One region of the Streptosporangium sp. NPDC000509 genome, then DNA from elsewhere that is predicted to be linked to it. Evidence: predicted binding sites of a transcription regulator. Region 1 holds the regulator's gene; each other region holds the start of a gene.
What was found. Region 1 encodes LexA, which represses DNA repair genes until DNA is damaged. Its sites were predicted from a motif close to TCGAACANNTGTTCGA; they were not measured.
Positions count from the first base shown of each region.

Region 2: the regulator LexA is predicted to act here: its motif matches at 4,596-4,611, upstream of ruvC (crossover junction endodeoxyribonuclease RuvC).
Region 3: the regulator LexA is predicted to act here: its motif matches at 4,892-4,907, upstream of recA (recombinase RecA).

Region 1 is NZ_JBIAYX010000015.1:60,623-70,842, reverse strand. Features, by position in the region: gene ACFY3D_RS26425 (vitamin B12-dependent ribonucleotide reductase) at 1-2,456, opposite strand, end outside; gene nrdR (transcriptional regulator NrdR) at 2,541-3,002, opposite strand; gene ACFY3D_RS26415 (LysM peptidoglycan-binding domain-containing protein) at 3,489-3,761, opposite strand; gene lexA (transcriptional repressor LexA) at 4,652-5,362, shown strand; gene leuS (leucine--tRNA ligase) at 5,841-8,309, opposite strand; gene ACFY3D_RS26400 (hypothetical protein) at 8,863-10,220, shown strand, end outside.
Region 2 is NZ_JBIAYX010000022.1:102,452-112,671, reverse strand. Features, by position in the region: gene secD (protein translocase subunit SecD) at 1-1,577, opposite strand, end outside; gene yajC (preprotein translocase subunit YajC) at 1,662-2,027, opposite strand; gene ruvB (Holliday junction branch migration DNA helicase RuvB) at 2,254-3,312, opposite strand; gene ruvA (Holliday junction branch migration protein RuvA) at 3,359-3,979, opposite strand; gene ruvC (crossover junction endodeoxyribonuclease RuvC) at 3,976-4,563, opposite strand; gene ACFY3D_RS33190 (cation:proton antiporter) at 4,714-5,991, opposite strand; gene ACFY3D_RS33185 (YebC/PmpR family DNA-binding transcriptional regulator) at 6,060-6,812, opposite strand; gene pdxT (pyridoxal 5'-phosphate synthase glutaminase subunit PdxT) at 6,816-7,406, opposite strand; gene pdxS (pyridoxal 5'-phosphate synthase lyase subunit PdxS) at 7,439-8,353, opposite strand; gene ACFY3D_RS33170 (DUF3048 domain-containing protein) at 8,506-9,522, opposite strand; gene ACFY3D_RS33165 (hypothetical protein) at 9,630-10,172, opposite strand; gene ACFY3D_RS33160 (glycosyltransferase family 4 protein) at 10,169-10,220, opposite strand, start outside.
Region 3 is NZ_JBIAYX010000008.1:169,758-179,977, forward strand. Features, by position in the region: gene ACFY3D_RS16675 (ATP-dependent helicase) at 1-2,961, opposite strand, end outside; gene ACFY3D_RS16680 (VOC family protein) at 3,246-3,734, shown strand; gene ACFY3D_RS16685 (DUF3046 domain-containing protein) at 3,919-4,113, shown strand; gene ACFY3D_RS16690 (hypothetical protein) at 4,121-4,396, opposite strand; gene recA (recombinase RecA) at 5,014-6,150, shown strand; gene recX (recombination regulator RecX) at 6,165-7,001, shown strand; gene rny (ribonuclease Y) at 7,288-8,904, shown strand; gene ACFY3D_RS16710 (S9 family peptidase) at 8,954-10,220, opposite strand, start outside.

The DNA.
Region 1 (10,220 bases):
CGGACGTCCGGGTCGTCGGTCATACCGGCCGGGTCGAAGCGCATGTTGACGAACTTGCCGACATACGTCTCCAGCGGCACCCCGTACTGCAGGCCGATGGAGATGGCCACCGAGAACGCGTCCATGACGCCCGCGAGGGTCGACCCCTGCTTGGACATCTTCAGGAAGACCTCACCGAGGCCGTCGTCGGGATAGGACGAGGCGGTCATGTAGCCCTTGGCGCCTCCCACGGTGAAGCGGGTGGTGGTGCTGGGGCGCTGGTTGGGCATCCGGCGGCGGGTCGGGCGGCTGATCTCCACGACCTGGATCGCCGGCTCGGCGGGCTCCTCCTTCTCCTCGGTCTTCTTGCCCGAGGCCGAGAGGGGCTGGCCGACCTTGCAGTTGTCGCGGTAGACCGCCAGGGCCTTCAGGCCGAGCTTCCAGCCCTCCATGTAGACCTGCTCGATGTCCTCGACCGTCGCGGACTCGGGAAGGTTGACCGTCTTGGAGATGGCTCCGGACAGGAACGGCTGGGCCGCGGCCATCATGCGCACGTGGCCCATGGGTGCGATCGCACGCTCGCCCATCGCGCAGTCGAACACCTCGTAGTGCTCGCGCCGCAGGCCGGGGGCGTCGACGACATGACCGTGCTCGGCGATGAACTCGACGATCGCCTCGACCTGCTCCTCCTGGTAGCCGAGCCGCCGCAGCGCGCGGGGAATCGTCTGGTTGACGATCTGCATGGAGCCGCCGCCGACGAGCTTCTTGAACTTGACCAGGGCGAGGTCGGGCTCGATGCCGGTGGTGTCGCAGTCCATCATCAGGCCGATGGTCCCGGTCGGGGCGAGGAGCGATGCCTGGGCGTTGCGGTAACCGTTCTTCTCACCGAGCCTGAGGCACTCGCTCCACTGGCTGGAGGCCTCGCGGTGGATGGCACCGTCGATCTCGTCGACCGTGCGCAGGGCCTCGTTCGCGTCGTTGTGCTTGCGCATGACCCGCTTGTGCGCGTCGGCGTTGCGGGCGTAGCCGTCGTAGGGGCCCACGACCGCGGCGAGTTCGGCGCTGCGGCGGTAGGAGACGCCGGTCATCAGCGAGGTGATGGCCCCGGCGACCGCCCGGCCGCCGTCGGAGTCGTAGGCGTGGCCGGTGGCCATGAGGAGTGCGCCGAGGTTGGCGTAGCCGATGCCCAGCTGGCGGTAGGCGCGGGTGGTCTGGTCGATCTTCTCGGTCGGGAAGTCGGCGAAGGTGATGGAGACGTCCATCGCGGTGATGACCAGCTCGGTGATCTTCACGAAGTTCGCGATGTCGAAGGTGTCGTCGTCCTTCAGGAACTTCAGCAGGTTGATGCTCGCCAGGTTGCACGAGGAGTTGTCCAGGTGCAGGTATTCCGAGCAGGGGTTGCTGGCGGTGATGCGACCCGTCTCCGGGCTGGTGTGCCAGTCGTTGATCGTGTCGTCGTACTGGACCCCGGGGTCGGCGCACTCCCAGGCGGCCTTGCCCATCTTGCGGAACAGCTCTCTGGCGTCGATCTTCTCGATGACCTCGCCGGTGAGGCGGGCACGCAGGCCGAACTCCTCACCGTTCTCCACCGCGCGCATGAACTCGTCGGAGACGCGCACCGAGTTGTTGGCGTTCTGGTACTGGACGGAGACGATGTCCTTGCCGCCCAGGTCCATGTCGAACCCGGCGTCACGGAGGGCGCGGATCTTGTCCTCCTCGCGCGCCTTGGTCTCGACGAACTCCTCGATGTCGGGGTGGTCGACGTCGAGGACGACCATCTTGGCGGCGCGGCGGGTGGCGCCCCCGGACTTGATGGTGCCCGCGGAGGCGTCCGCGCCGCGCATGAAGGAGACCGGGCCACTGGCGGTGCCCCCGCTGGAGAGCAGTTCCTTGGAGGAACGGATCCTGGAGAGGTTGACGCCGGAGCCGGAACCCCCCTTGAAGATCACACCCTCTTCCTTGTACCAGTCGAGGATCGACTCCATCTGGTCGTCGACGGCCAGGATGAAGCACGCGCTGACCTGCTGCGGCGACGCGGTGCCGACGTTGAACCAGACGGGCGAGTTGAAGCTGAAGACCTGGTTGACCAGGGCGTGCTTGAGCTCGTGGTCGAAGATCTCGGCGTCCTCGTCGGTGGCGAAGTAACCGTGCTCGACCGCCGTACGCGTGTAGACGCCCACCACCCGGTCGATCAGCTGCTTGAGGCTCCACTCCCGCTGCGGGGTGCCGACCGCGCCGCGGAAGTACTTGGTGGTCACGATGTTGGCGGCGTTGACCGACCACGACCGGGGGAACTCGACACCGCGCTGCTCGAAGTTGATCGAGCCGTCGCGCCAGTTGGTCATGACGACGTCACGGCGCTCCCAGACCAGCTCGTCATAGGGATGCACGCCTGGCGTGGTGAAGATGCGCTTCATCTTCAGACCCTTACGTGGCCTCTTGCCTCCACGTGTCACCGCACCGGCGGTCTCCGTCATGACTTCCCCCTCCTGGGGCTCCGTGGAACCCTCGAATCGGACCACACCAACGCGCCGCATCACCCCCGGCGCCCGGGGTCTGTATCAGTCCTGCTTGGTGGAGCGCTCCGCCCGGAGCCGCTCGATCTCCGCCTCGAAGTCGGCCAGCGTCTCGAAACCGCGATAGACGGAGGCGAACCGTAGGTACGCCACCTCGTCCAGTTCGCGGAGCGGGCCCAGGATGGCCAGCCCGACCTCGTGGGCCGCGATCTCGGCGCATCCGGTGGCCCGGATGCTCTCCTCGACCCGCTGGCCCAGCTGCGCCAGGGAATCCTCACTGACGGACCGCCCCTGGCACGCCCGCCGGACCCCGGCGATCACCTTGTCCCTGAAAAACGGCTCCGTCACACCGCTGCGCTTGCTCACCATGAGCAGAACGGTCTCCTGCGTGGTGAACCTGCGCCCGCATTCCGAGCACGTGCGCCTGCGGCGGATCGCCCCGCCGTCCTCGGTGGCCCGGCTGTCGATGACTCGCGTGTCCAGATGGCGACAGAACGGACAATGCACGCGTGTCGCCTCCTTGACCTACCGAAGCGGCCGACCCACCTCACCTACCCACGACACGCACGGCCAGACGCCCGCGCACACATCTCGAAGAGTCGAGATGCGGTAATGGAAACACAAGCTGTGGTGAAGTGTTGCGATGCAGCCACTAGATGTTGTGGTCCAACCGTAGAAGTGCTCGACCATGAACGCAAGTTGAAACGACCTTGCGGCACGAAGTCGCTGATCAGCCCGCACATCCCGGCGTGTCGCCACCCATGCGAGACCCCTCTCGCCCCGGACGCCTCTCGTCTCACAGTCGCCCCAGGCGACCCGTCGGACGAGCCCCTCGTATCCCCTCTCACCCCCCTCGCCCCACCCGCGCCGCCGACCCGCCTCACCCCTGCGGAACGGAGGCCCGCCCCTCTCGCCGGCCGCCCCGCCGGAGCCCGGCCGGGCGCCGCGGCGGTCCCACGAGCCCCGGCCCGATCGCCGGAGCCCGGACCGGCCTCACCTCACGGAGACGAGGCCCTCCGGGAGATAGAGCCGGGTCCCCGGCCGGACCTCCGAGCCGGACAGCCCGTTGAGGTCCATGATGCGACGGACCGCCGAGCCGGTGTCCGCCTCCTTCGTCAACGCGTCCGCGATCTCCCACAGCGTGTCGTCCGCGTGCACCGTGATCCGCGGCAGCCCCTCAAGGCCCGCCCGCTCGTCCGCCGCGACCATGTCGATGCGTCCGCCGATCCAGAGCACCGCCAGGCTGAACAGTGCGAGCACCGCCACCACGACGATCCTTCCACGCCGGGTGAGTCGAAGGGGCCGCCGAACCGCTCCCTTCCGGCCGACACCCGGCCGGCGGGTGCCCGCCGAGGATGCCGTCGCCGATCGCGGCGCCCTCCTCGGCCCGGCCCCGCGTCCGGCTCCCCGTTCCGGGTCACGCCCGGACCACTGTCCCCGCTCACGGCCGGGGCTCCACCCCCGCCCACGCCCGAGCGACCGCCTCGCCTCGCGGCCAGGACTCCGCCCGGGCTCACGCCCGGACGCCCCGCCGGGCTTTCGCTCGGACTCACGCGAGGCCCGCCCCGACTCTCGCCCACGCTTCCGCCCGGACTCCCGAGCGGATTCCCGTCTCATCTCGCGGCCGGACCTTCGCGCAGCCTCACGGCCGGATCCTCGCCCGGGCTCACGCTCGAAGACCCGCTCGGGCTCCCCGCCGGACCTTCGCCCCGGCTCGCGGCCGAGGCGCGCCCTCGGCACCGGTCCTGACACCGGCACCGAGTCCCACACGGCCTCCCACCCCTGCTTCGCCTCGGACCTCCGCCCGGACTCCGGCGCGGGACCGGGCTCCGGCTCCGGTCTCGGGGGCGGCACGAGCCGCAGGCGCGGCGCTCCCGCTGATCGCTGCGCCGCCCGGGACCTCGGCGCGATCCTGGATCGTGGTGTCGTCGCGGTCGGTTTCACGGTGGCCCCCCATCCCCTCGACCTGGCCGAACACATGTCGAAGAAAGATCGGTGAATCGAACACGATGTCGATCGAACTCCCGTACGATGTTGTACACCACGGCGTCGCCGATTTCGAGGACATTCGAACAATTGTTTGAGTATGATCTTCGGCCGAGGTATGGTCGCTGTGTGCGACGTGTTAAATACAGACCGGGAGGCGAGGAGTTCGTATGAGCCAGCACAACGAGAACGGTTCGGCCGCCAGCGACCTGGCGGTGCGAAGGCGTGACTCCCTTGGCCTCACCCCCAGGCAGCGGAAGATCCTTGAGGTGATCCGCGATTCCGTGCAGCAGCGCGGCTATCCGCCGTCCATGCGGGAGATCGGCGAAGCGGTGCAGCTCACCAGCACCTCCAGCGTGTCGCACCAGTTGACGGCTTTGCAGCGCAAGGGCTACCTGCGGCGTGATCCGCACCGCCCCCGCGCCTTGGAGGTCCGCCTTCCCGGCGAGCCCGTGCTGTGGGTTGATCCCGACTCCGGTGAGGACGAGACTCCGGTCAGCCGTCCGACCGCCGCCTATGTGCCCCTCGTCGGTCAGATCGCCGCCGGTGGCCCCATCCTCGCCGAGGAGAGCATCGAAGACGTCTTCGCCCTGCCCAGGCAGCTTGTCGGTGAGGGCACGCTCTTCCTCCTCCAGGTGACCGGCGACTCGATGATCGAGGCCGCCATCGCCAACGGTGACTGGGTGGTCGTGCGCCAGCAGCCGGTCGCCGACAACGGCGACGTGGTCGCCGCGATGATCGACGGCGAGGCCACGGTCAAGACCTTCAAGCGCAGAGACGGCCACGTCTGGCTGGTCCCGCACAACCCCAACTACGACCCGATCCCCGGCGACGAGGCCACCGTGCTCGGCAAGGTCGTCGCGGTCCTCCGCAAGCTCTGACGCGAGCGTCCCACGCAGGCTCCTCACCGCTCTCCACGGGCTCCGGCCCGTGGAGGCGTCGCCGCCTGAGAGCGTCACCCGGCACGCGGGTCCGGACCGAGCCACACCGTGGCCACGCGAGCTCGGCATCACGCGCCTCCGGCTTTCTGTGCGACACGCCATAGAACGACACGCCGGATGGGGCCCGACATCAGATGTCGGGCCCCATCCGGCGTTCTCAGGTGATGGGACATCCCCGGGAAGATCTCTCGCCGGCGGGCACGGAAACCCACCCGGCGAGGCCGAGATGGAGGCCCGCCGCTTGAAGCGGCACGGGTTCTCCCCCGAAGTGGTCACGGGGACACGCCGGCCGAGTTGACGCGCGACACCCGGGATGCCCTCGCAAGGGCACCCCGAGTCCGTAACGACCCCGCGAGACGGCCGCGGCCACGACGGTCATTCAGCGGTCCGTCGTCCGCGGCGAGGGCACGCGGGACGACTACGGCACGATGTTGACCAGCTTGGGCGCGCGGACGATCACCTTGCGCGGCGTGCCGGACAGGAAGGGCTGAACCTTCTCCGACCGCAGGGCCAGCGACTCCAGGTCCGCCTCGGAGATCTCCGGGGAGACCTCCAGCCGGTCGCGCACCTTGCCCGCGACCTGGACGACGCAGGTGACCGACTCCTGGACCAGCAGCGCCGGGTCGGCCACCGGCCAGCCCGCGGTGGCGACCGAGGCGGCGTGTCCCAGCCGCTCCCAGCCCTCCTCCGCCGCGTACGGCGCGACCAGGGACAGCATGACCGCGAGGGTCTCGGCGGCCTCCCTGACCGCCGGGTCGGCGGCGCCGGGGCCGGAGTCGATGGCCTTGCGTGCCGCGCTCGTCAGCTCCATCATGCGGGCCACCGCGACGTTGAAGCGGTGGGACTCGACCAGCTTGGTGACCTCGTCGATGGTGTGGTGGACGACCTTGCGCAGGTTCAGGTCTCCCGCGGTGACGTCGACGCCGGGCGCGGAGGCCGCGCCGGCCTCCGCCATCACGCGGAACGCGCGGGCGAGGAACTTCTGCGAGGCCGCCGGGGAGACGTCGGACCAGTCGATGTCGTCCTCGGGCGGTCCGGCGAAGACGACGGTCAGCCTGACCGCGTCGACACCGTAGGCGTCGATCTGCTGGCCCAGGTCGACGCCGTTGCCCAGCGACTTGGACATCGCCTTGCCCTGGTTGATGACCTGCCCCTGGTTCAGCAGACGGGTGAAGGGCTCGACGAAGTCGACCATTCCCATGTCGTGCAGGACCTTGGTGAAGAACCTGGCGTACAGCAGGTGCAGCACGGCGTGCTCGACGCCGCCGATGTACTGGTCGATCGGACCCCACCTGCGCACGCGCTCGACGTCGAACGGCCCCTCGTCGTAGGCCGGGTCGACGTAGCGCAGGAAGTACCACGAGGAGTCGACGAAGGTGTCCATCGTGTCGGTGTCGCGCTTCGCCGGGCCGCCGCACTTGGGGCAGGAGACGTTGACCCAGTCTTCGGCCGAGGCGAGCGGGGAGATGCCCTTGGGCGCCAGGGCCTCGCCACGCATGTCGGGCAGGGTGACGGGCAGCTGGTCGTCGGGGACGGGGACCTCGCCGCAGTCGGCGCAGTGGATGATCGGGATCGGGCAGCCCCAGAAGCGCTGGCGGGACAGCAGCCAGTCGCGCAGCCGGAAGTTGACCGTGAAGTGACCGGTGCCCCGCTCGCTCAGCACCTCGATGATCTTCCGGATCGCCTCGGCCTTGGCCAGGCCGTCCAGCGGGCCGGAGTTGACCATCGCGCCGTCACCGGTGGTGGCGACACCGGTCTCGCCGGGATCGGCCAGACCGGTGTGCACGACCACCCGTACCGGCAGGTCGAAGGTACGGGCGAAGTCCAGGTCGCGCTGGTCGTGGGCGGGCACGGCCATGATGGCGCCGTGGCCGTAGTCGGACAGCACGTAGTCGGCCGCCCAGACCGGCATACGCTCACCGTTGACCGGGTTGATCGCGTACCGGCCCAGGAAGACGCCGGTCTTCTCCTTCTCGGTGGACAGCCGGTCGATGTCGGACAGCTTGGACACCTCGACCCGGTATGCCTCGAACGCCTCGCGCCGGTCGTCGGTGACGATCTCCTCGGCCAGCGGCGCGTCCGGGGCGACCACGAAGAAGGTGGCGCCGTACAGGGTGTCGGGACGGGTGGTGTAGACGGTGACCGGCTCGTCCCGGCCCTCGATCACGAAGTCGACGTCGGCACCCTCGGAGCGGCCGATCCAGTTGCGCTGCATCGTCAGCACGCGCTCGGACCAGCCGCCTTCCAGCAGGGACATGTCGTCCAGCAGCCGGTCGGCGTAATCAGTGATCTTGAAATACCACTGGGTCAGCTCGCGACGGACGATCTCGGCGCCACAGCGCTCGCACCTGCCGTCCTTGACCTGCTCGTTGGCGAGCACGGTCTGGTCGTTCGGGCACCAGTTGACCAGGCCGCCCTTGCGGTAGGCCAGGCCACGCTCGAAGAAGCGGTTGAAGAGCCACTGGGTCCATTTGTAGTACGAGGTGTCGCTGGTGTGCAGACGGCGGGACCAGTCGAAGGAGATCGCGTAGCGCCGGTAGGAGTTGGCCTGGGTCTCGATGTTGGCGTAGGTCCACTCCGCCGGGTGCGCGTTGTGCTTGATCGCGGCGTTCTCGGCGGGCAGGCCGAAGGAGTCCCAGCCGACGGGGTGCAGCACGTTGTAGCCGCGCTGGACCCAGTAGCGGGAGATGACGTCGCCCAGGGCGAACACCTCGGCGTGCCCCATGTGCAGGTCGCCCGAGGGATAGGAGAACATGTCGAGCATGTAGCGCCGCTCGCGCGGGTCGGCGGGGTCGTCGGAGGCCCGGAAGGGATCCAGTTCCTCCCACCTGCGCTGCCACTTGACCTGCAGGGCCTGCGGGTCATAGTGCTGCTCGTCGCTCTGCATGTCGGCTCGCTCGCTCACGTCGATCTTCCTCGGGGTATGCCTGCGTGGATGGTCCGACCCGTCCGGCCCAATGCAAAAACCCCCCGCTCACGCGGAGGGCAGCCGCATCGGCAGGGCGCTCAGGGACGGGAAGGCCGATGCGGCCCGATAAGCAGGGTCGCGGCACGCATAGGGCAAGACTATCGCAGCCCGCAAGGCGTATTCGTGGCCGACGAGAACAGGGCCGATCACGGCAAACAGGAGACAGGATCCGGCCAGGTCAGCAGAATGGAGGCTCCCGTTCTCCCGGGGGCAACGAGACCCGATGGCTATACGCCTGTTGTGACCTCGTATGTCTCTCGCGTTTACTCTTCTAACCGTGGCACATTCAGCAGAGTCGGGGCAGGGCCCGGATCCGATGGAGGTCGGCCTGCCCATGCAGGATCCGCCGACCGACCCCACCGGACTCCAGTTCAGGGGGGCGTTCTCCAGTTTCCCTGCGAGCCCCCCCGTCTCACGTGAGACCATGCCCAATACGCCTAATTCGGGCACCCGCGCGGGAGGTAAGGAAAGCATGGCCTCGGAGCAGTCCAGCCAGTCCCACCTGCCTTCGGCATGGCCGGAGGCTGCCGAGCCGTCGCCCTCGTGGTCGAACGATTCGCTTGGCACCGGACCCCGGCTGCCCCTCCCGCAGGACGAGCAGCAGAGCGGCAACGGCCCCTCCTGGCAGACCTCACCCGGCGAAGGACAGCGCGCCTCCACATCCCAGGCCGACCTCCCCGGCGGCGGCCGGTCCCAGAGCACCCCGCCCCAGAGCGACGGCCGCCCGCAGAGCCCCCAGGCCGACGGCTGGGCGCAAGCCTCGGCCCCGCAGAACAACGACGGCTGGGCACAGGCGACCAACCCTCAGGTCAGCAGCTGGCCTGATGCCTTCAGTCCGCGCAACGACGGCTGGGCGCAAGCCTCGGCCCCGCAGAACAACGACGGCTGGGCACAGGGGTCCGGTTCTCAAGCAGACGGCTGGGCACAGGCATCCGGTTCACAGGCCGACGGCTGGGCACAGGCGTCGGCCCCGCAGAACAACGACGGCTGGGCGCAAGGATCCGCCGCACAGGCCGGCGGCTGGGCGCAGGCGTCGGGTCCGCGGGGCATCGACAACCGGCACCAGACCCCACCCGGCAACGGCAACGGATGGCCGCAGCCCACCTCCCCCCAGTCCCACAACGGCGACCAGCGCCAGGCCCCCCAGACGGACTCCCCCGGCGGCCGGCCCCAAGCAGCCACTCCCGACGACACCTGGCCCCCCACCCCGCCCCACAGCGACCGCACCCAAAACCCGCAGGCCGACAGCTGGGCACAGGCGACCAGCCCGCAGGCAGGCGGCTGGGCACAGGCCTCGGCTCCCCAGAACAACGACGGCTGGGCACAGGGGTCCGGTTCTCAAGCAGACGGCTGGGCGCAAGGATCCGGTTCACAGGCCGACGGCTGGGCGCAGGCATCGGGTCCGCGGGGCACCGACAACCGGCACCAGACCCCACCCGGCAACGGCAACGGATGGCCGCAGCCCACCTCCCCCCAGTCCCACAACGGCGACCAGCGCCAGGCCCCCCAGACGGACTCCCCCGGCGGCCGGCCCCAAGCAGCCACTCCCGACGACACCTGGCCCCCCACCCCACCCCACAGCGACCGCACCCAAAACCCGCAGGCCGACAGCTGGGCACAGGCGACCAGCCCGCAGGGGAACGCCCAGCGGCAGGGTTCCGGCGCGGCGGGTGAGACGTGGCAGGCCACCGCACCGGGGCAGCCCTCCGGTCGCCCCTCGGCGGAGAACAACGCGTGGCCGCCGGCGCAGGCGGAGAACGCCGCTTGGCCGCCCACCTCTCCGGCGGGCGGTGACACCTGGCCCCCGGCCTCCCCGGGAAACGCGGGATT
Region 2 (10,220 bases), on a different contig from region 1:
CCGGCCACGCCTCCGACCGCCAGGAAGTAGAGCACCACGGCGGCGATGAACATGACGGCGTCGGCGATGAGGATCGTCCGCCGGGCGCGGACCCAGGCGACCTCGATGGCCGTGCGCAGCGAGCGCCGGCCCTCCTTCATCTCGTCGCGGATGCGTTCGAAGTAGACGATGAACGAGTCCGCGGTGATACCGATCGAGACGATCAGTCCGATGACGTGCGGCAGCGAGAGGCGGAAGCCCGCGAACGCGCCGAGCAGCACGACGGACTGGTAGGTCAGGATCGTGGCGACCAGGAGGCTCAGCACCGACACGACGCCCAGACCCCGGTAGTAGAGCATCGAGTAGATCACGACCAGCAGAAGGCCGATCGCGCCCGCGATGAGGCCGCCGCGCAGCTGGTCGGCGCCCAGCGTGGAGGAGACCTCCTCGATGGAGCTCTTCTCGAACTTCAGCGGCAGCGCGCCGTACTTGAGCTGGTTGGCCAGCTCGTCGGCCGTCACCTGGTTGAAGCTGCCGGAGATCTGCGCCCGGCCGCCGGTGATGGGCTCCTGGATGACGGGCGCGGAGATGATCACACCGTCGAGGACCATGGCGACCTGGTTGCGGGGGGCCTGCGAGTTGAAGGCGGTGGTGGTGACCTTCGACCACTGGTCGGGGCCCTGGCCCTTGAAGGAGAGCTGGACGAGCCACTCACCGGTGGTCTGGTCGACGCCGGAGGACGCGGTGTCGATCGAGGTGCCGGTGACGGCCGCCTTCTCCAGCACGAACTTGGTGCTGCCGTCCTGGCTGCAGCCCACGTACTGCTTGTCCGGCGCGTCCTGGGCACCGACGCCCGCGTTCTTGGCGCAGTCGAGCGCCTGGAACTGCTTGAGCGCCTCCGGGTCGATCCCGGTGGGGTCGACGCCCGCCATCGGGTCGTCGGCCGCCGTCGGCGGGGTCGTCGGCACGGCGCTGGTCTCGGGCGCGGCGCTCGCGTCCGGCTTGGCGGGCTTGTCACCGCTCGGCTCTGCGGAGGGCGCGGCGGTGGCGCCGGGGCTCGGGTTGGTGAGTGCCGACGACAGGGCGCGACCGGCGGGAGAGGCGTCCGTGTCGGGCGCGGCGGTCGCGTCGGGCTTCGGAGTCACCGACTCGGCGGGCTTGGGCTCCTTGGACCCCTTGCGCCCGGATCCGGTGCTCGAAGGAGACGGGGTCGGCGTCGGCGCCTCGGTGGAGAGCTGCCCCGGGGGCGGAGGTGACCCGGCCCCGATCGCCAGCACTTGGCGGAACCTCAGCTCCGCGGTGGTGCCGACCAGCTTGACGACTTCCTCCTGGCCTGCTCCGGGAACGGAGATGACGATGTTGTCACCGGATTTGGCGACCTCGGCGTCGGAGATGCCGCTGCCGTTCACCCGCTCACGGATGATGTTCACGGCGAGGTCGAGGCTCTCCTGCGAGGGAGCGCCCCCGTTCGGCGTGATGGGCTGGAGCGTCACGGTCGTGCCGCCGGCGAGGTCGAGGCCATACTCCGGCGTGTACGCCTTGTTGAGGAGCATCGCCCCGCCCATGGCGAGAATGATCGCCAGAAGCACCAGGAGCATGCGCCCCGGTCTGCTCTGGCCGCTGGTCGGTCGGGCCACTGGTCGTCAGTTCTTTCGGTTATAGGGGGTTGGAGGTGAGGCTACTCACGGCTTCTTGCTCGTCGTGTCGTGGTCTGCACCCTGCTGTTCCGCCGTCTCCGCGAAATCGCGGTCGACAGCCTTGACATTCTCCTCCTCCGCGTCGTCGACGGGAACCAGGACACGGCCGATCGCCGCCTTGACCCAACGGGTCTCCACACCGGGGGCGATCTCCAGGATCACGTCCTCGTTGTCGATGGCCACCACGGTCCCGAAGAGGCCCGTCGTGGTCATGACACCGGTGCCCGGCGTGAGACTGTTCTGCATCTTGAGCTGCTCCTGCTGCCGCTTGCGCTGCGGCCGGATAAGCAGGAAGTAGAACACCACGACCATGAGAGCGATCATGATCAGGCTCGAATAGTTGCCGCCCACAGGGCCGCTCCTTTTCTTGAAGATTGACCGGCGAAAACCGGACGCCACGTACGACCACGCCGCTCAGCACGTCAGCCTACACAGCCAGCCAAGGCTCGGAGTTTAGGCGAGCTGTTAAGAGCGGGGCAACGAAGTCACGATTCGGCTCGCAGGGAAGTTCCCATTTCGATACAGTTGTCATCGTTCTGTGATCAATCCCGTACGACTTCCCTACCGACTCCCAACGCTAGATTTGCCCGGCATCATCCTCAAGATCGATGAGAAACGAGGCACCGAAGGCGTCGGGCGGGGGGACCAGACCCAGGTGGGTCCAGGCCGCGGCGGTCGCGACCCGGCCGCGGGGGGTGCGGGCGAGGAGTCCCTGCCGCACCAGGAACGGCTCGGCGACCACCTCGACCGTCTCCGGCTCCTCCCCCACTGCCACCGCCAGCGTCGACAGCCCCACCGGCCCGCCGCCGAACTTGCGCAGCAGCGCTCCGAGCACCGCCCGGTCGAGCCGGTCGAGCCCTTCGGCGTCGACCTCGTAGAGGTTGAGCGCGGCGGAGGCGACATCCCGGGTGACCACCCCCTCGGCGCGCACCTCGGCGAAGTCGCGGACCCGGCGCAGCAGCCGGTTGGCGATGCGGGGGGTGCCCCGGGAACGGCCGGCGATCTCGCGGGCGGCGTCGCCGGGGAGCGCGACGCCCAGCAGACGCGAGGAGCGGTGCAGCACCTCCTCCAGCTCGGCGACCCCGTAGAAGTCCATGTGCGCGACGAAACCGAAGCGATCGCGCAGCGGCGCGGGGAGCATCCCGGCCCGGGTGGTGGCCCCGACCAGGGTGAACGGGGCGATCTCCAGTGGGATCGCGGTCGCACCCGGCCCCTTGCCCACCACGATGTCGACGCGGAAGTCCTCCATCGCGAGGTAGAGCATCTCCTCGGCGGGCCTCGCCATGCGATGGATCTCGTCGATGAACAGGACCTCGCCCTCCGAGAGCGTCGACAGGATCGCCGCGAGGTCACCGGCCCGCTCCAGCGCGGGCCCGGAGGTGATCCGGATGGGCACGGAGAGCTCGGTCGCGATGATCATGGAGAGGGTCGTCTTGCCCAGTCCGGGACCGCCGCTCATCAGCACGTGATCCGGAGGTCTGTTGCGTCGCAGCGCGCTCTGCAACACCAGTGACAGCTGCTCGCGCACCCGCGCCTGGCCGATGAACTCCTCCAGCCGCTTGGGCCGCAGTGCCGCCTCGATATATCTCTCGTCGCCCTCGGCGTCCGGCGACACCAGATCACGGTCGGAACTCACGCCGCCCCTCCCTCGTCCCGCCGTACGGCGGACTCACCCGCACCCCTCATCGCACGCTCAGCGCGCGGAGGGCCGCCTTGAGCAGGGGCGCCACCTGGGGGGTGCGGCCCTCGGCCATCTCGGCGTCGGCCTGGGGCTCGACGGCGGCGACCGCCTCGTCGGCGTCTCGCGCCGAGTAGCCAAGACCGACCAGCCCCGAGTGGACCTGACCCCGCCAGGCGGGCGCGACGGCTCTGCCGTCGAGCGCGGCGCTGACGGCCTCCTCGGGAGTGCCGAGCTTGTTCTTGAGGTCGACGATGATCCGCTGGGCACCCTTCGGCCCCACCCCGGGGACCCTGGTCAACGCCTTGACGTCGGCGGAGGCCACGGCCACCCGGAGCGCGTTGGGAGTGTGCACGGCCAGCATCGCGAGAGCGACCTTGGGGCCGACCCCGCTCGCCGTCTGCAGCATCTCGAAGGTGCCGCGCTCGTCCTCGGTGGCGAAGCCGAACAGCGTGAGCGACTCCTCGCGGACCACCAGCGAGGTGGCCAGCCTGGCCTCCTCCCCCGTCCTGAGCGTCGCCAGGGTGCCCGGCGTGCAGTGCACGAGGACTCCCACCCCGCCGACCTCGACGACCGCGCCGTCGGGCGCGATCGCGGTCACCTGTCCTCGCACCGAGGCGATCACTTCGCGGTTCCTCTCGGGTGTCCGGCCCTGCCACGACTCCGGAAGTAGGCGGCGGGGGTCGTGCCGGAGGCGCTCGCGGCCTTCGCGGCGGCCTCGGCCAGCCTGCTCTGTGCCCCGCCCCGCCAAACGTGGCAGATCGCGAGGGCGAGCGCGTCGGCGGCGTCGGCGGGCTTGGGCATCGCGTCCAGCCTCAGCAGGCGGGTCACCATCGTGCCGACCTGCTGCTTGTCCGCCGTGCCGCTGCCGGTGATCGCGGCCTTGACCTCGGACGGCGTGTGCAGCGCGACCGGCAGGCCCCTGCGTGAGGCGCACAGGATCGCCACGGCGGAGGCCTGGGCGGTGCCCATCACGGTCCTGAGGTTGTGCTGGGCGAAGACCCGCTCCACGGCCACCGCGTCGGGCCGGACCTCGTCGAGCCACTGCTCGATGCCCGCCTCGATCGCCACCAGCCGGGCGCCGATCTCGTCGTCGGCGGGGGTGCGGACGACCCCCACTTTGATCAGGCTCAGCGGTGCGCCGGGCCGCCCCTCGACGGCGCCGAGCCCGCATCGGGTGAGCCCCGGATCAACCCCCATCACCCGCAACTCGGGCAATCGCACCGACACGCCTCCGCTCGCCGAACATCTGTTCGGTGGCAGACTCTACCGCGTGAGAGCATCCCGCGCACGGCTCTCCCCCGGCCCGTCGAGAGGCGGAGCGGCAGGCGCCGGCTCACCGCCTCCAGGGGATCCGCCTCACGGGTGCTGGGTGGCGGGTTCCGCGTCACGGTCGTTCCCTGCCCGGTCGCGCAGCAGGTCCAGGCGGTTCATCACCGGCGAGGCCGAGATTCCGTGGATCACCAGGGAGGCCATCGCGGTGAAGGCGACCACGGCCCAGATCTCCTCGGCGGGTACGCCGAAGTCGGCCTGGCCGAGGGCGTAGGCGAGGTAGAACAACGAGCCGATGCCTCGGACGCCGAAGAACGCCGCCACGACGCGCTCGCGCGGCCCCGCCCTGCCTCTCAGCAGGGAGAGCCACCCGACCAGCGGCCGGATGACGAGCAGCAGCGACAGGCCGACCGCGGCTCCCCGCCAGGTGAGCGCGGACAGTCCCCCCACCGCGACGAAGCCTCCGAGCAGCAGGAGCAGCCAGGCGGTGAACAGCCGCTCGATCTGCTCTATGAAGCCGTGCAGCACCCCGTTGTAGCCGTGGCTGCGCTCGGCCGCCCTGATGGTGCAGGCGGTCACGAACACCGCGATGAAGCCGTACCCGTGCACCAGCTCGGTGAGGCCGTAGGCCAGGAACGTCGCGGCCAGCGCCACGAAGCCGTCGCGGTGCTCGGCCAGCCGCAGGTCGGGCTTCTCGGCACGGAAGAACAGCCGCCCCAGCCCTTTGCCGATGAGCAGGCCGCACACCACGCCCGCGACGCACCGGTAGAGCAGGTCCACCAGCGCCCACTCGCCGATCCAGCCGGTCCCCCCGCTGACGGCCAGCGTGATGGCGGCGTACACCAGGGGGAAGGCCAGGCCGTCGTTGAGGCCCGCCTCGGAGGTGAGGGCGAAGCGGACCTCGTCGTCGGCCTTCTCCGAGTCGACGGGCTCGCCGACCTGAACGTCGGAGGCGAGCACCGGGTCGGTCGGCGCGAGGACCGCGCCCAGCAGCAACGCCGCCGCGAGGGGCCAGCCGAGCAGGCCGTACGCGGCGGCGGCCACGGCGAGGACGGTGAGCGGGAGCGTCCACCCGAGCAGGCGCCAGGTCGAGGACCAGCCGCGCCGCCCGAAGGGCCGGTTGATGGCCAGCCCCGCGCCCATGAGCGAGACCAGCACGCAGATCTCGGTGACGTGCTCGACCAGTGTCCGGTGGGCCACCGGATCGGGATCGGGCAGCTCCAGGGGCAGGGCGTAGAGGACCAGGCCGACCAGCAGGCAGGCGAGGGGCAGCGAGAAGGGGCGGCGGTTGAGAAGTCGCGGCAGTGTGGCCGCGAGCAGCGCGGCAACGCCCGCCACAGCGAAGATGAGGTCAGGATTGCCCATTGTCCGCGTGATCTGCCCTGGACCACGCGGACAAACCTCACGAGCAGCGCGAGGTCCGAAAAATCGGACTACGCGTCGAGCTTCTCCATGACCTCGTCGGAGACGTCGAAGTTGGCCCAGACGTTCTGCACGTCGTCGCTGTCCTCAAGGGCGTCGATCAGCCTGAAGACCTTGCGGGCGCCCTCCTCGTCCAGCGGGACGTTCAGCGTCGGCATGAAGCTGGACTCGGCCGAGTCGTAGTCGATCCCGGCCTCCTGCAGGGCCTTGCGGACCGGGACGAGGTCGGTGGCCTCCGAGACGACCTCGAACTGGTCGCCCAGGTCGTTGACCTCCTCGGCGCCCGCGTCGAGGACCGCGACCAGCACGTCGTCCTCGCCCAGCTCGCCCTTGGGGACGAGCACGACACCCTTGCGGTTGAACATGTAGGACACCGAACCCGGGTCGGCCAGCGAGCCGCCGTTGCGGGTCAGCGCGACGCGGACCTCGGAGGCCGCGCGGTTGCGGTTGTCGGTGAGGCACTCGATCAGCACCGCGACGCCCCCGGGGGCGTAACCCTCGTACATGATGGTCTGCCAGTCGGCGCCGCCGGCCTCGAGACCACCCCCGCGCTTACGGGCACGCTCGATGTTGTCGATCGGGACCGAACTCTTGCGCGCCTTGGTGATGGCGTCGTACAGCGTCGGGTTGCCGTCCGGATCGGGTCCGCCCGTCCGGGCCGCGACCTCGATGTTCTTGATGAGCTTGGCGAACAGCTTGCCGCGCTTGGAATCGAGTGCGGCCTTCTTGTGCTTCGTCGTCGCCCATTTGGAGTGGCCGGACATCGCCTAGAGCTCCCTCACCATCTCAGCGAAATATGAATGCACACCGACATCCCCGGTAAGTTCCGGGTGGAAGGACGTGGCGAGCAACGGTCCTTGACGGACCGCGACGATCCTATCCCCAGGTTCGGCCAGTGCCAGCACTTCGACCTCCGAACCCACCGATTCCACCCAGGGGGCGCGGATGAAGACGGCCCGCATGGCGCCGCGACCGGCGAAGTCGATGTCGGCCTCGAAGGAGTCGACCTGGCGCCCGAAGGCGTTGCGGCGGACGACCATGTCGATGCCTCCGATCGTCTGCTGGCCTTCGATCCCGCCCTCGATCCGGTCGGCCAGCATGATCATCCCGGCGCAGGAGCCGTAGGCGGGCATTCCCGCCTTGATCCGCATCCGGAGTGGTTCGAGCAGCTCGAAGGTCTCGGCGAGTTTCCACATCGTGGTGGACTCGCCGCCGGGGATGACGAGGCCGTCGACCGCCTCCAGCTCGCGGGGTCGCCGTACGGCGACCGCTCTCGCGCCCACCGCCTCCAGGGAGCGAGTGTGCTCGCGCACGTCTCCTTGCAGCGCGAACACGCCGATCGTGGGGACGATGGTCACCGATGATCCTTCCCGTACGGGTGGGGTGTGCCCTACCAGCCGCGCTCGGCCAGCCGGTGCGGGGCCGGGATGTCGTCGACGTTGATGCCGACCATCGCCTCGCCCAGCCCCCGGGAGACCTTCGCGATGACGTCGGGGTCGTCGTGGAAGGTGGTGGCCTTGACGATCGCGGAGGCACGCTCGGCGGGATTGCCGGACTTGAAGATGCCCGAGCCGACGAACACGCCCTCGGCGCCGAGCTGCATCATCATCGCCGCGTCGGCCGGGGTGGCGATGCCGCCGGCGGTGAACAGCACGACCGGCAGCTTGCCGGTCCTGGCGACCTCGGCGACCAGCTCGTACGGCGCCTGGAGCTCCTTGGCCGCGACATAGAGCTCGTCCTCGGGCAGCGAGCCCAGACGCTTGATCTCACCCCTGATCTTGCGCATGTGGGTGGTGGCGTTGGAGACGTCGCCGGTGCCGGCCTCTCCCTTGGAGCGGATCATCGCCGCGCCCTCGGTGAGGCGGCGCAGTGCCTCACCCAGGTTGGTCGCGCCGCAGACGAAGGGCACGGTGAACTGCCACTTGTCGATGTGGTTGGTGTAGTCGGCGGGGGTGAGCACCTCGGACTCGTCGATGTAGTCGACGCCGAGCGACTGGAGCACCTGCGCCTCGACGAAGTGGCCTATGCGGGCCTTGGCCATGACAGGGATCGAGACGGCGGAGATGATGCCGTCGATCATGTCGGGGTCGCTCATCCGGGAGACGCCGCCCTGGGCGCGGATGTCGGCGGGCACCCGCTCAAGGGCCATGACGGCGACGGCACCGGCGTCTTCGGCGATCTTGGCCTGCTCGGCGTTGACGACGTCCATGATGACGCCACCCTTGAGCATCTCTGCCATGCCGCGCTTGACCCGGGCGGTTCCGGTGACGGTCGTCTCGCTGACTTCGGGCGTGCTGCTGGACACGGTCTTCTACCTCACGACGGCTGGCTGCGGACACGGGCCGTCCGAGGACGGCCAGTACGCCTCCCATCGTAGGCGCTGGCGGCCTGCCCCCTTACCCGACGCCTTGTCGTCCTTGGATGATCTTCTTGGACAGTATGTACAGGACGTGCGCGTCAGGGGATGACGGGTTTGGCGGAGGCGAGCACGACCCAGACCTGCCCCGGGGCGAAGTTCATCGGCTCGCCCGTCTCGGTGGTGAAGACGGTGCCGTCCTTCTCGTCCGGCCGCGACCAGCGGGCCTTGAACGCCTGCCCGTCACGGAGCACGATCGCCCTGCCCTTGCCCGTGCTGTGCACCAGCGGGGTGTAGCTCTGGTTCTTGTCGTGGAACTGCGAACGCTCCGTCTTGGTGTACTGCACGACGATCGTGGGCGCGCCGAGCTGGCCGCCCTCGGCCGCCATGTCCTTCTTGCCGTCCTGCCAGACCAGCCACTTGCCCGCCGTCTCCGACCAGCCGAAGGTGAAGCGCGCCGCCGGGTACTTCACGCTGTACATCTTGCGCGACACGCCCCCCTCGGGGGCCTCGCCGAAGGTGAACCCGATGTCCTTGGCCTTGCTCGCCTTGGGCGCCCCGGCCAGCAGGTCCTTGGTGTTGGCGAACAGGTTGTAGGGGGCGTAGCGTCCCGGCTGGCGGAAGTACGCGCCCGGCTCCCTGCTGTCGGAGACGTCGAAGAGCGGGGCCTCGGCGATGAAGGGGAGCATCTTGGTCTGCGCGCCCGAGTAGGCGAAGGCCGGTCTGCCGAACTGCGGGACGATGTGCAGGTCGGAGATGCGGGCGCTGCGGACCGGGCCGACCTTGGCCGGGATCTTCGAGGAGAAGATCGCCATCAGGCGGGTGAGGCCCGCCTCGACCTGCTCGACGTAGACGATGTCGGCGCTTTTCAGGCCGAGCTGCGGCTTGCCCGCCGAGGTGTTCTCGATCTTCACCGCGAGCACCGCCCGGCGCGCCGCGCCGGGCAGGCCGGTGAAGGGGTGCGTCGGCTCGGGCGTGGGGGTCGGATCCGCGCTCGGCTCGCCCGCCGCGCCCGCCGGGCTCCCCGGCGAGGCCGGCCCGTCGGAGGAACAGGCCGCGACCGGGGCAAGGACCGCGACTCCCGCCAGCGTGACGGCGATCATCCGGGACACCCGCACGGCTCATCTCCTCAAGTCGGCCACTCGATCACTCAGTCAAGAATCGCCAAGAGCTTACCGGTGTCCGACTTGTCAGATACTCCAGTTTATGTGCGCCTTATTTATCCCTATTCAGCGGCCAGGGCCTTCGGGGGCACGTCGTCGATCTCGAAGAAGGCCGGATACTCGGTGTGCCCCGCCAGCCGCAGCGTGCGGGCCAGCCAGCGGCGCTGCGCCGTCCGGGTGACGCCCACCGCGTTGTTGTAGAACCGGCGGGAGTACAGGACCTTCGCCACCGCGGCGTCCAGCTCCTCGATCAGCTCCGATCCGGCCGGGGTGTCGGCCAGCCGGTCACGGAAGCGCTCCTGGTCGACGACGGCGCGCAGCGCGCGCGACAGGTCGCTCTCGGCGTGCTCGCGCTCCTCGGGACCCGCCGTACGGGCCTCGTGGGCGGCCGCGGCCAGCACCAGGCTCGTCGCCGGGTCCAGCAGCCGGGAGGCCGCCAGCTCCAGGCTGACGGCGGTCCGCCGCACCAGGGCGGCGTCCAGGGACTCGCGGGCCAGCTCCAGCCGGATGTGCAACCGGTCGAGCCGCCCCGCCCGCCAGGAGACGTAGACGGCGAGAAGCACCACGATCGCGCCCGCCACCAGGACCAGCGTGGTCGTCGTCACAGCGCGTCATTCCTCTCGGCCGGCGTACCCGCCGACTCTCCCCCGGCT
Region 3 (10,220 bases), on a different contig from region 1:
GAGCGCCTGGGCGCGTCGCTCGGCCAGCGGGGCGTCGCCCTCGTACATGAACGCGCCGATGTAGTTGAACAGCAGCGACGCCGCGAACGGCGACGCCTGGCCGGTCTCGACCTCCACCAGCCGGACCCGCCGCGCCTCGATGTCACGCATCAGCCGGACCAGCCCCGGCACGTCGAACACGTCCTGGAGGCACTCGCGCATCGTCTCCAGCACCACCGGGAACGACCCGTAGCGACCCGCCACGCTCAGCAGGTGCGAGGCGCGCTGCCGCTGCTGCCAGAGCGGCGACCGCCTGCCCGGCACGCGGCGCGGCAACAGCAGGGATCTTCCCGCGCACTCGCGGAACCGCGCCGCGAACAGCGCCGAGCCGCCCAACTCCTCGGTGACGATCCGCTCGATCTCGTCCGCGTCGAAGATCGCGACATCGGACGGAGGATCGGAGAGCGTGTCGGGAACACGCAGCACGATCCCGTCGTCGGAGTGCACGGCCTGCACGTCGACGCCGTAGCGCTCCCGCAGCCGCCGCCCGATCGCCAGCGCCCACGGCGCGTGCACCCGGGCACCGTACGGGGAGTGCACCACCACCCGCCAGTCGCCCAGCTCGTCGTGGAAGCGCTCGACCAGCAACGTCCTGTCGTCCGGCACGTAGCCGGTCGCCTGCCGCTGCTCGGCCAGGTAGGAGAGCAGGTTGGCCGCGGCGAACTCGTCCAGTCCCGCCGCCCTGATCCTCTCCAGGGCGCCCTCCCGCGCCGCGTCGCCCGCTTCGGCCTTACCCGTCTTCCCGTCCCCCGCTTTCGCTTTCCTCCTCTCTCCGTCTCCCGTGCCTCCCGCTCCGGCGCTTCTCGCCTCCGCCGCTCCCGTCCCCGGGCTCCGGGTGCCTCCGCCTCCCACTCCGGCGTCCGCGCCCGCCGCCGACATCTCGCGGAGGAACGCGCCGATGGCCCTCCCCAGCTCCGCGGGCCGCCCCGCGGTGTCGCCATGCCAGAACGGGAGCTTTCCCGGCTGGCCGGGGGCGGGCGTGACCAGCACCCGATCGGCCGTGATCTCCTCGATCCGCCAGGAGGTCGCGCCCAGCACGAACACGTCACCGGCCCGCGACTCGTAGACCATCTCCTCGTCCAGCTCGCCCACCCGGGAGGACTTCTCTCCGACCAGGAACACGCCGAACAATCCCCGGTCGGGGATGGTGCCGCCGTTGGTGACCGCGAGCCGCTGGGCTCCGGGACGGCCCCGCAGGGTGCCGGTCACCCGGTCCCAGACGATGCGCGGCCGCAGCTCGGCGAACTCCTCGCTCGGGTATCGCCCGGCGAGCATGTCGAGCGTCGCCTCCAGCGCGCTCCTGGGCAGCGTCCGGTAGGGGGCGGCCCGCCGCACGACCTCCTCCAGCTCGTCGACCGTCCACTCGTCCAGCGCGGTCATCGCGACGATCTGCTGGGCGAGCACGTCGAGGGGGTTGCGCGGGTAGCGCAGATCCTCGATCTCCCCGCTCCTCATCCGCTCGGCCACCACCGCCGTCTGGACCAGGTCCCCCCGGTATTTGGGGAAGATCACGCCGCGCGAGACGGCCCCCACCTGGTGCCCGGCCCGGCCGATCCGCTGCAGGCCGCTCGCCACGCTCGGCGGTGCCCCGACACACGCCACCAGGTCGACCGCGCCCATGTCGATGCCGAGCTCCAGGCTGGAGGTCGCGACCACGGCGGGCAGCCGCCCGGACTTGAGCGCCTCCTCGATCTGGGAGCGCTCCTCCTTCGACACCGAACCGTGGTGGGCTCTCACGATCTCAGGGACGACCCCCTTGGCCGCACCGGCCTGCGCCATCATCGCCGCAGGGGTGGAGATGGAGGCCGGTGGCACGGGGAACCCCTCGGCCCAGTGCACCGGCTCCGCTCCCGCGCCCTCCGCCGCCGCCCGCTCCCCGCCGTCGTCCCGTCGCTCCCACGCCAGCTCGTTGAGGCGGGTGCACAGTCTCTCCGCGAGCCGCCGGGAGTTGGCGAACACGATCGTGGAAGCGTGGTCGCCGATCAGCTCGAACAGCCGCTCCTCCACATGCGGCCAGATCGACCGCCTGGCCGGGGTCTCCGTCAGCCAGCGGTCGTCGTCGGGGGCGGGGGCGGGGGGAGGCGTGTCGAGCTCGGTCATGTCCTCGATCGGGACGACCACCTTGACCGCGATCTCCTTCTCGGAGGGCGGCTGGACCACTGTCGCCGGGCGCGTCCCCCCCAGGAAGGCGGCCACCTCGCTCACCGGGCGTACGGTCGCGGACAGGCCGATCCGCTGGGCGGGCCTGGGCAGGAGGGTGTCGAGCCGCTCCAGGCTGAGGGCGAGGTGCGCGCCGCGCTTGGTGGCCGCCACCGCGTGCACCTCGTCGACGACGACCGTCTCCACGTCGCGTAACGCCTCGCGGGCCTGGCTGGTGAGCAGCAGGAACAGCGACTCGGGGGTGGTGATCAGGATGTCGGACGGCCTGGTCGCGAACCGGCGCCGCTCCTCGGGGGAGGTGTCGCCCGACCGGATCGCCACCGAGATCTCCGGCACCGGCAGACCGAGCCGCCGCGCGGTCTGCCTCAGCCCGGCGAGCGGGGCCCGGAGGTTGCGCTCGACGTCGACGGCGAGAGCCTTGAGCGGCGACACGTACAGGACCCGGCACCGCCTCGCCGGCTCGCCGTCCCCGCGAGAACGTCCCCGCCCGCGCCGCGAGCCCGCACCGCCCGCCTGACCCGTACCGGAGGTCTCGGCGTCGGGGGGAGGGGCGGAGGCGAGCCGGTCGAGCGACCACAGGAAGGCGGCGAGCGTCTTGCCGGAGCCGGTGGGCGCGACCACCAGGGTGTTGTCACCCCGGGCTATCGCCGCCCACGCCCCCTCCTGCGCGGCGGTCGGCGCGGAGAACGCCCCGGTGAACCAGTCTCTGGTCATCCGGGTGAAGTGGTCGAGCGCGCCGCCCGTGCCCGTTGCCTCGCTCATCGCCGCCCCCCTGGCTCCCGGTCCGCCGACCAACCGGGTCACCGCCCATACTGCACGGTCCCACCGACAGAACCCGCCACCGCCGACCGGCGGGCGGGAGTGGACGGACCGCGCGTCACCTGCGGACACACGAACCGGCCTCGCGGCGGGAACGAGGGAGATCACGCCTCCCGGGGTCTTCCCGACGCCCTGCGGCCATGACATGGCGTCCGGGATAGGTTGGCCCCCTGTCGTCACGGACACGACTTCGACGAACACACGACGCATTGAGTGGTGAGCTAACGGTGAGCATCGACCATCAGGCCATCGAGGCGACACGCGAGCGGATCAAGGCGGAGCACCTCAGGGAGCACCGCCCGCCGAGCAGCGCGAGGGGGTTGCACCACTTCGCGCTGATCTCCTCCGACGTCGAGACGACGATCGCGTTCTACCAGGACCTCCTGGAGTTCCCGCTCACGGAGATCTTCGAGAACCGCGACTACCGGGGGTCGAACCACTTCTTCTTCGACATCGGCAACGGCAACCTCCTCGCCTTCTTCGACTTCCCCGGCCTGGACCTCGGCCCCTACAAAGAGGTTCTCGGCGGGCTCCACCACATCGCCATCTCCGTCGATCCCTCCACGTGGGAGCGCCTGCGGGGCAAGCTGGAGGCGGCGGGAGTGCCGCACCAGGTCGAGAGTGGCGCGTCCATCTACTTCGCCGACCCCGACGGCGCACGCCTGGAGCTGCTCGCCGACCCCCTCGGCGAGATGTACGGCTCCCGAGTGCTCTGACGACTCCGCCTCCTCATCCCGGACCTCGGCCGCCCGCGTTCTCACCGGCGACGGGCCTTCCCCCGTACGTCTCCCGTCCAGGTCCCGGCGGACCTGGACGGGAAATCGGGAGACGGGGTGGTTCGCGGTCAGGCGGCGTCTCGGAACGGGCTCCCCCACCCCGGAGTGGACCCATACTTGGGGTATGCGCCTGTCGGAATTCTGGAAGCGGATGAAGTCACACTTCGGTGACCAGTACGCCGACTCATGGGCCAACGACTACGTCATCGCCGACCTCGGCGGTCGGACCGTGGTCCAGGCGCTGGCCGACGGCGTGGGGGCGAAGGAGGTCTGGCACGCCGTGTGCGGGGTGACCGACGTCTCACCCAGGCTCCGCTGAGAGCCGGTCAGGATTCGGGAAGCGGGACGAGGAGCCTCTCCACCACCTCGGCCGCGTGCGCGGGATCGTCGGCGCTCTCCTCGCCGTCCGGTGCCCACAGGAACAGCCAGCCGTCCTTGACCGGCGTGGCGAAGACGATCGTCTGCCGGTGACTGTCGGGATGCCACACCCACAGCACGGGGGCGGTGCCGCCGAGGGTGCGGCTCACCATCCCCCGTTGTCGCAGTTCGGCGGCGAGGGAGTCGAGATGGGCTAGGCGTTGCTGTGTGAACGCGTTGGGCACGTCGGGCACCTCGGGTCGTTTCCCCTCAGGATCACCCCAGGTCAGCCCGGTTACAACAGGCTCCAGGTAATTCTTGGAAATGTCGCCTTTCGGATGGGTTCCGGGTTCTCCGGGGCGGTTCTCCCGCCGCCGGTGCCCACAGCGCCTGGCGCCACGCGCCTCGTCGGCGGCCCCGCCGCCCGTGCCTGGTTGCGTAGACTTGTGGCGTTCCATGCCAGTTACCGGCTATTCATGTGTTTCGTAGCTATTCGTGCCCGATGATGCCTGTCGCACCCGGTGTCACGCACGCCTCGCCGGCGGCTCCGCCGTCCGCGCCCCCGTGTTCGTCGGACCGCCACGCGACATCTGGACCGCCAAGGTGGACCCGCGTCCGCGCTCGCTCGTGTTCGTCCGCGTCCGTCTGTGTTCGTCGGCGTCCGGTCGTGCCCGGTCGTGCGCGGGTGACCTCCGCGATGGTTCGCGACTCCCGCAACCCGTGGCGCCAACGGGCGGCGATCGAACAATCGTTCGGCTATATTGAACAGGCCACCACTCCTGGCGTGCCCTCCCGAAATTGTCGGCGGCACCCCGTAGCTTTCTGGCAACCGATCCAACCCGCGACCCTTCAGGGGGCTCCCATGGCAGCTAACGACCGCGAGAAGGCGCTTGAGACCGCACTCGCTCAGATCGAGCGTCAGTTCGGCAAGGGCTCGATCATGCGCCTGGGCGACGAGACCCGGGCTCCCATCGAGGTGATTCCCACCGGCTCCATCGCGCTCGACGTGGCCCTCGGCATCGGCGGTTTCCCGCGCGGCCGCATCGTCGAGGTCTACGGTCCCGAGTCCTCGGGCAAGACCACGGTCGCCCTGCACGCGGTGGCCAACGCCCAGCGCGGCGGCGGCATCGCCGCGTTCATCGACGCCGAGCACGCGCTCGACCCGGAGTACGCCCAGAAGCTGGGCGTCGACACCGACGCGCTGCTCGTCTCCCAGCCCGACACCGGTGAGCAGGCGCTGGAGATCGCCGACATGCTGATCCGGTCCGGCGCCGTCGACCTGCTGGTCATCGACTCGGTCGCCGCACTGGTGCCCAAGGCCGAGATCGAGGGCGAGATGGGCGACAGCCACGTCGGGCTCCAGGCCCGCCTGATGTCCCAGGCGCTGCGCAAGGTCGCCGGCGCGCTCAACAACACCGGCACCACCGCGATCTTCATCAACCAGCTCCGCGAGAAGATCGGCGTGATGTTCGGTTCGCCCGAGACCACGACCGGTGGAAAGGCGCTGAAGTTCTACGCCTCGGTCCGTCTCGACATCCGCCGCATCGAGACGCTGAAGGACGGCACCGAGGCGGTCGGCAACCGCACCCGAGTGAAGATCGTCAAGAACAAGATGGCCCCGCCCTTCCGGGTGGCCGACTTCGACATCCTCTACGGCGTCGGCATCTCCCGCGAGGGTGGCCTGATCGACATGGGCGTCGAGCACGGTTTCGTCCGCAAGTCCGGCGCCTGGTACACCTACGAGGGTGACCAGCTCGGCCAGGGCAAGGAGAACGCGCGAAACTTCCTCAAGAGCCACCCGGACATGGCGAACGAGATCGAGAAGAAGATCAAGGAGAAGCTGGGTGTCGGCCCGCGCCTTGACAGCCCGGCCGCCCCGTCGCCCGTCCCCGCGGCTTCGGCCCCGGCCGCCGCGTCCGGCCGTGCGGCCGGTGCCGCGTCCTCCGCCGGGTCCGGTCGCGGTTCCAAGGCCGCCACTCCCAAGCCGGGTGACGCCTGAGTCCGGGCTGATCGATGACGACGGGACCTGACTCCGGTCCGGCCGACCAGGCCGGGCCGAGAGACTGGGGCGCCTGGCCCGACGAACCTCGGGCGGCCTCACCGGGCAGGGGTGGGCGCGACTTCGGTTCGTCCGCTTCTGAGGAATGGTTCCGCGAGGAGACCGCGGAACCTGCGGGTGACGCACCCCGCGGCCGGAGGAAACGTGCCTCCCGTCGTGGCGGGCGGCGCTCAGGGAGGGCTACCCCGGGTTTCCTTCCCGAAGGATCCGACGGCCCCGACGGGCCAGACGGGTCCGACGGATCGGCCGAGCGGGCCGGGGCGAGCCGGAAGTCCGAGGCCGACCCGCAGGCGGTGGCGCGAGGCATCTGTCTGCGGCTGCTGACCATGGCGCCGCGCACCCGAGCCCAGCTCGCGGAGGCGCTGCGCAAGCGTGAGGTGCCACAGGAGGCGGCGGACGCCGTGCTGGACCGCTTCTCCGAGGTCGGACTCATCGACGACGAGGCGTTCGCCGCGGCATGGGTGAGTTCACGCCACGCCGGGCGGGGACTCGCCAGAAAGGCCCTCGCCTCGGAGCTCCGCCACCGCGGGGTGGAAGAGGAGACCGTGAAGGAAGCGGTGGATCAGCTCGATCCCGAGGAGGAGGCGGAGACCGCCCGCCGCCTCGTTCGGCGCAAGCTCTCCTCGACCCGAAGCCTGGAGCCCGCGGTCAGGACTCGCAGACTGGCCGGCATGCTCGCCCGGAAGGGATACGGCCCCGGCCTGGCCTTTCGCGTCATCCGCGAAGTGCTGGAGGACGAGGGTGCGGAAACATCGTCATTCACGGATGATTCGGGCTATCCGCTTGACTAGTCCAAAGCAGCTTGACAGCGGGTCTTTGCTTGCTCGTTACCTCTCTGACGCTTAATCTCAACGGCAGTGAGGAGTTACTCCGCGCAGTGCGGATTGTCATAGCGGTGTAGTACGGGCAAACAGGCTTGGCGGATGAGGACGGAACGACGGACCGGCGGGAAGAGCCGGTAGGTGATCCCCTCTGGGGTCACTTCTGTCCCGACAGCGCCGCCACCTGGACTTTCCGTGCCGTGCGTGTGACCCCTCGTGTGCCTGATATTTGCGACGCGAGGAAGGTGAGGCGCGCATGGATCCGGTCGTGGTCGTCATGTTGGTAGTGACGGTTGTGGCTCTCGCCGTGATGACAGCCGTGCTGGTCGTGTTGCTGCGTCGTATCGGTGGAGCCGGGCCCGTGCAGAAGGGCCCCACCCCCGAGCAGGAGGCCGAGGCCGAGACCCATCTGGAGGAGGCCAGGCGCGAGGCCGCCGACATTCGGGCGAGAGCCAGGGATGACGCCGGAGAGCTCCTGCGCAAGTCGGAGACGGCGGTCGAGGCGGCGGCGGAGATGCGCAAGGAGGCCGAGGCCGAGGGCAAGATCCTGAAGTACGAGCTCAAGGAGCTCCGGTCCGACCTCGAACGCAGGGAGAACCGGCTCGCCGAGCGGGAGCAGCGTCTCGACGAGGAGGCCAGGCGCCAGACCGACCGGGCCCGCAAGCTCGCCGAGACGGAGGTCGAGCTGGCCGACCGCCGTGAGGATCTCGAACGGGTCGCCGAGGAGCGTAAGACCATCCTGGAGCGGGTGTCCGGACTCACCAGCGACCAGGCCAAGGCCGAGTTGGTCCGAGAGATCGAGAACCAGGCCAAGCGCGAGGCCGCGCTGATCATCAGGGAGATCGAGAGCGAGGCCCGCAAGGAGGGTGAGAAGCGCGCCACCAAGATCGTCACATTGGCGGTCCAGCGGGTGGCCACCGAGCAGACCGCCGAGTCCGTGGTGAGCGTTCTGCACCTGCCGGGTGACGAGATGAAGGGGCGCATCATCGGCCGTGAGGGCCGCAACATCCGCGCCTTCGAGTCGACCACCGGCGTCAACCTGATCATCGACGACACACCGGAAGCCGTGTTGCTGTCGTGCTTCGACCCGGTCCGCAGGGAGACCGCGCGACTGACCCTGGAGAAACTCGTCCTCGACGGGCGCATCCATCCGCAGCGCATCGAGGAGGCCCACGAGCGCAGCAAGGCGGAGGTCCAGGAATTGTGCGTGCGTGCCGGTGAGGACGCCCTGGTGGAGCTCGGCATCACCGATATGCATCCCGAGCTGGTCACCCTTCTCGGCCAGCTTCGTTACCGCACCTCCTACGGCCAGAACGTGCTCGGTCACCTCATCGAGTCCGCCCACATCGCCGGAATCATGGCGGCCGAGCTGCGGCTCGACACGACACTGCTCAAGCGCTGCACGCTCCTGCACGACATCGGCAAGGCGCTCACCCATGAGGTCGAGGGCAGCCACGCGCTCATCGGCGCCGAGATCGCCAGACGCTACGGCGAGCACGAGGACGTCGTCCACGCCATCGAGGCCCACCACAACGAGGTCGAGGTCAAGACGGTCGAGGCCGTCCTCACCCAGGCCGCCGACGCGATCAGCGGCGGCCGCCCCGGAGCCCGCCGCGAGTCGCTGGAGGCCTACGTCAAGCGACTGGAGCGGCTTGAGGAGATCGCCACCTCCTACGAGGGCGTCGAGAAGGTCTTCGCCATGCAGGCGGGGCGGGAGATCAGGGTGATGGTGAAGCCCGACGCGGTCGACGACATCCAGGCCCAGGTGATCGCCCGAGATGTCGCCAAACAGGTCGAGGAGGAGCTCACCTACCCCGGCCAGATCCGCATCACGGTCGTCCGTGAATCGCGGGCCACCGAGTTCGCCCGCTGACCCCGCCGAACCGCTGAAAACCCGTTGAGCCGCTGACCTCGCCGACCGGTCAGGAGTGGAAGATCTGCTGATAGAAGGCGAGCTCGGTGGCGAGGGCCGCACTACGGGTCTCGGCGCGGCGGAACCCGTGGGCCTCGCCCTCGAACGTGAGGTAGGTGCAGGGGACGCCGCGTTCGGTGAGAGCGTCGACGAAGGCCTGAGACTGCGCCGGAGGGACCACCGGGTCGGACAGCCCTTGCAGGAGCAGCATGGGACAGCTCACCCCCGCCACCTGGCCGACGGGCTCGCGCGAGGCGTACAGGGCGGGATCCTCCGGGCCGATCAGCCACTCGACGTAGCGTGACTCGAAGTCGTGGGTGGTCGCGCTGAAGTTGGCGAGTCCGCTCACGCCGTAGTAGGAGACACCCCCGGCGAACGCCTCGGACGCGCAGCAGGCCGCCATGACCGTCCATCCGCCCGCGCTGCCGCCCCTGATCGCGATCCGCGCCGGGTCGCCCAGACCTTCCGCGGCCAGCCACTCGGCCGCGGCGATCGAGTCTTCGACGTCGACCACGCCCCACTGGCCGTGCAGCCGCTCGCGATAGACGCGGCCGTAGCCGGTGGAACCGCCGTAGTTGACGTCGAGAACACCGATGCCCCTGCTGGTGAAGAACGCTTTCTCCAGGTCGAGTGCGCCGACACTGTGCCCGGTCGGCCCGCCGTGCACGAACACGACGTACGGCGCGGGGCCCTCGCCACGCGCCTCGGGGTTGGACGGAGGGTAGAGGAACGCGTGCACCTCGCGCCCGAACCGGGTCTCGAACTCCACGGGCCTGGCGAGCGGCAGGTAACCGGCGTCGGGCAGCTCGTTGACGTCCCTGCGGAGCTCCTCCACCCGCTCGGTCACGGTGTCGATCCGGATGATGGACCGGGGCAGCGCGGGACCGTACCCGATTCCGACCAGGGCGTGCCCGTCGGTGGCGAGCACCGCGTCCCAGCCCTCGTAGGGCACGTCCAGGTCGCTCAGCACGCCGCTGTCCGGGTCGAAGACCCCCAGACGCAGGTTGCCCCGCCCATGCAGGACCGCGAGGCTCCCGTCGGCCATCGGTGCGTACGGCACCGCGCCGAGCTGCCACAGCGGCCCCGCGAACTCCTCCTCCGCCGGGTAGAGCGCCCTTGGCTCGGTGCCGTATATCCCGACCAGGTAGAGGTTCCACCAGCCCGACCAGTCGGAGATCAGGTAGAGGCTCTGCTCGTCACGCCACTGCGGGGCGAGCACCGACTCGGAGACGCCGCCCCGCACCTTCCAGGCGGCGCCGTCGGCGAGCCGGGAGACC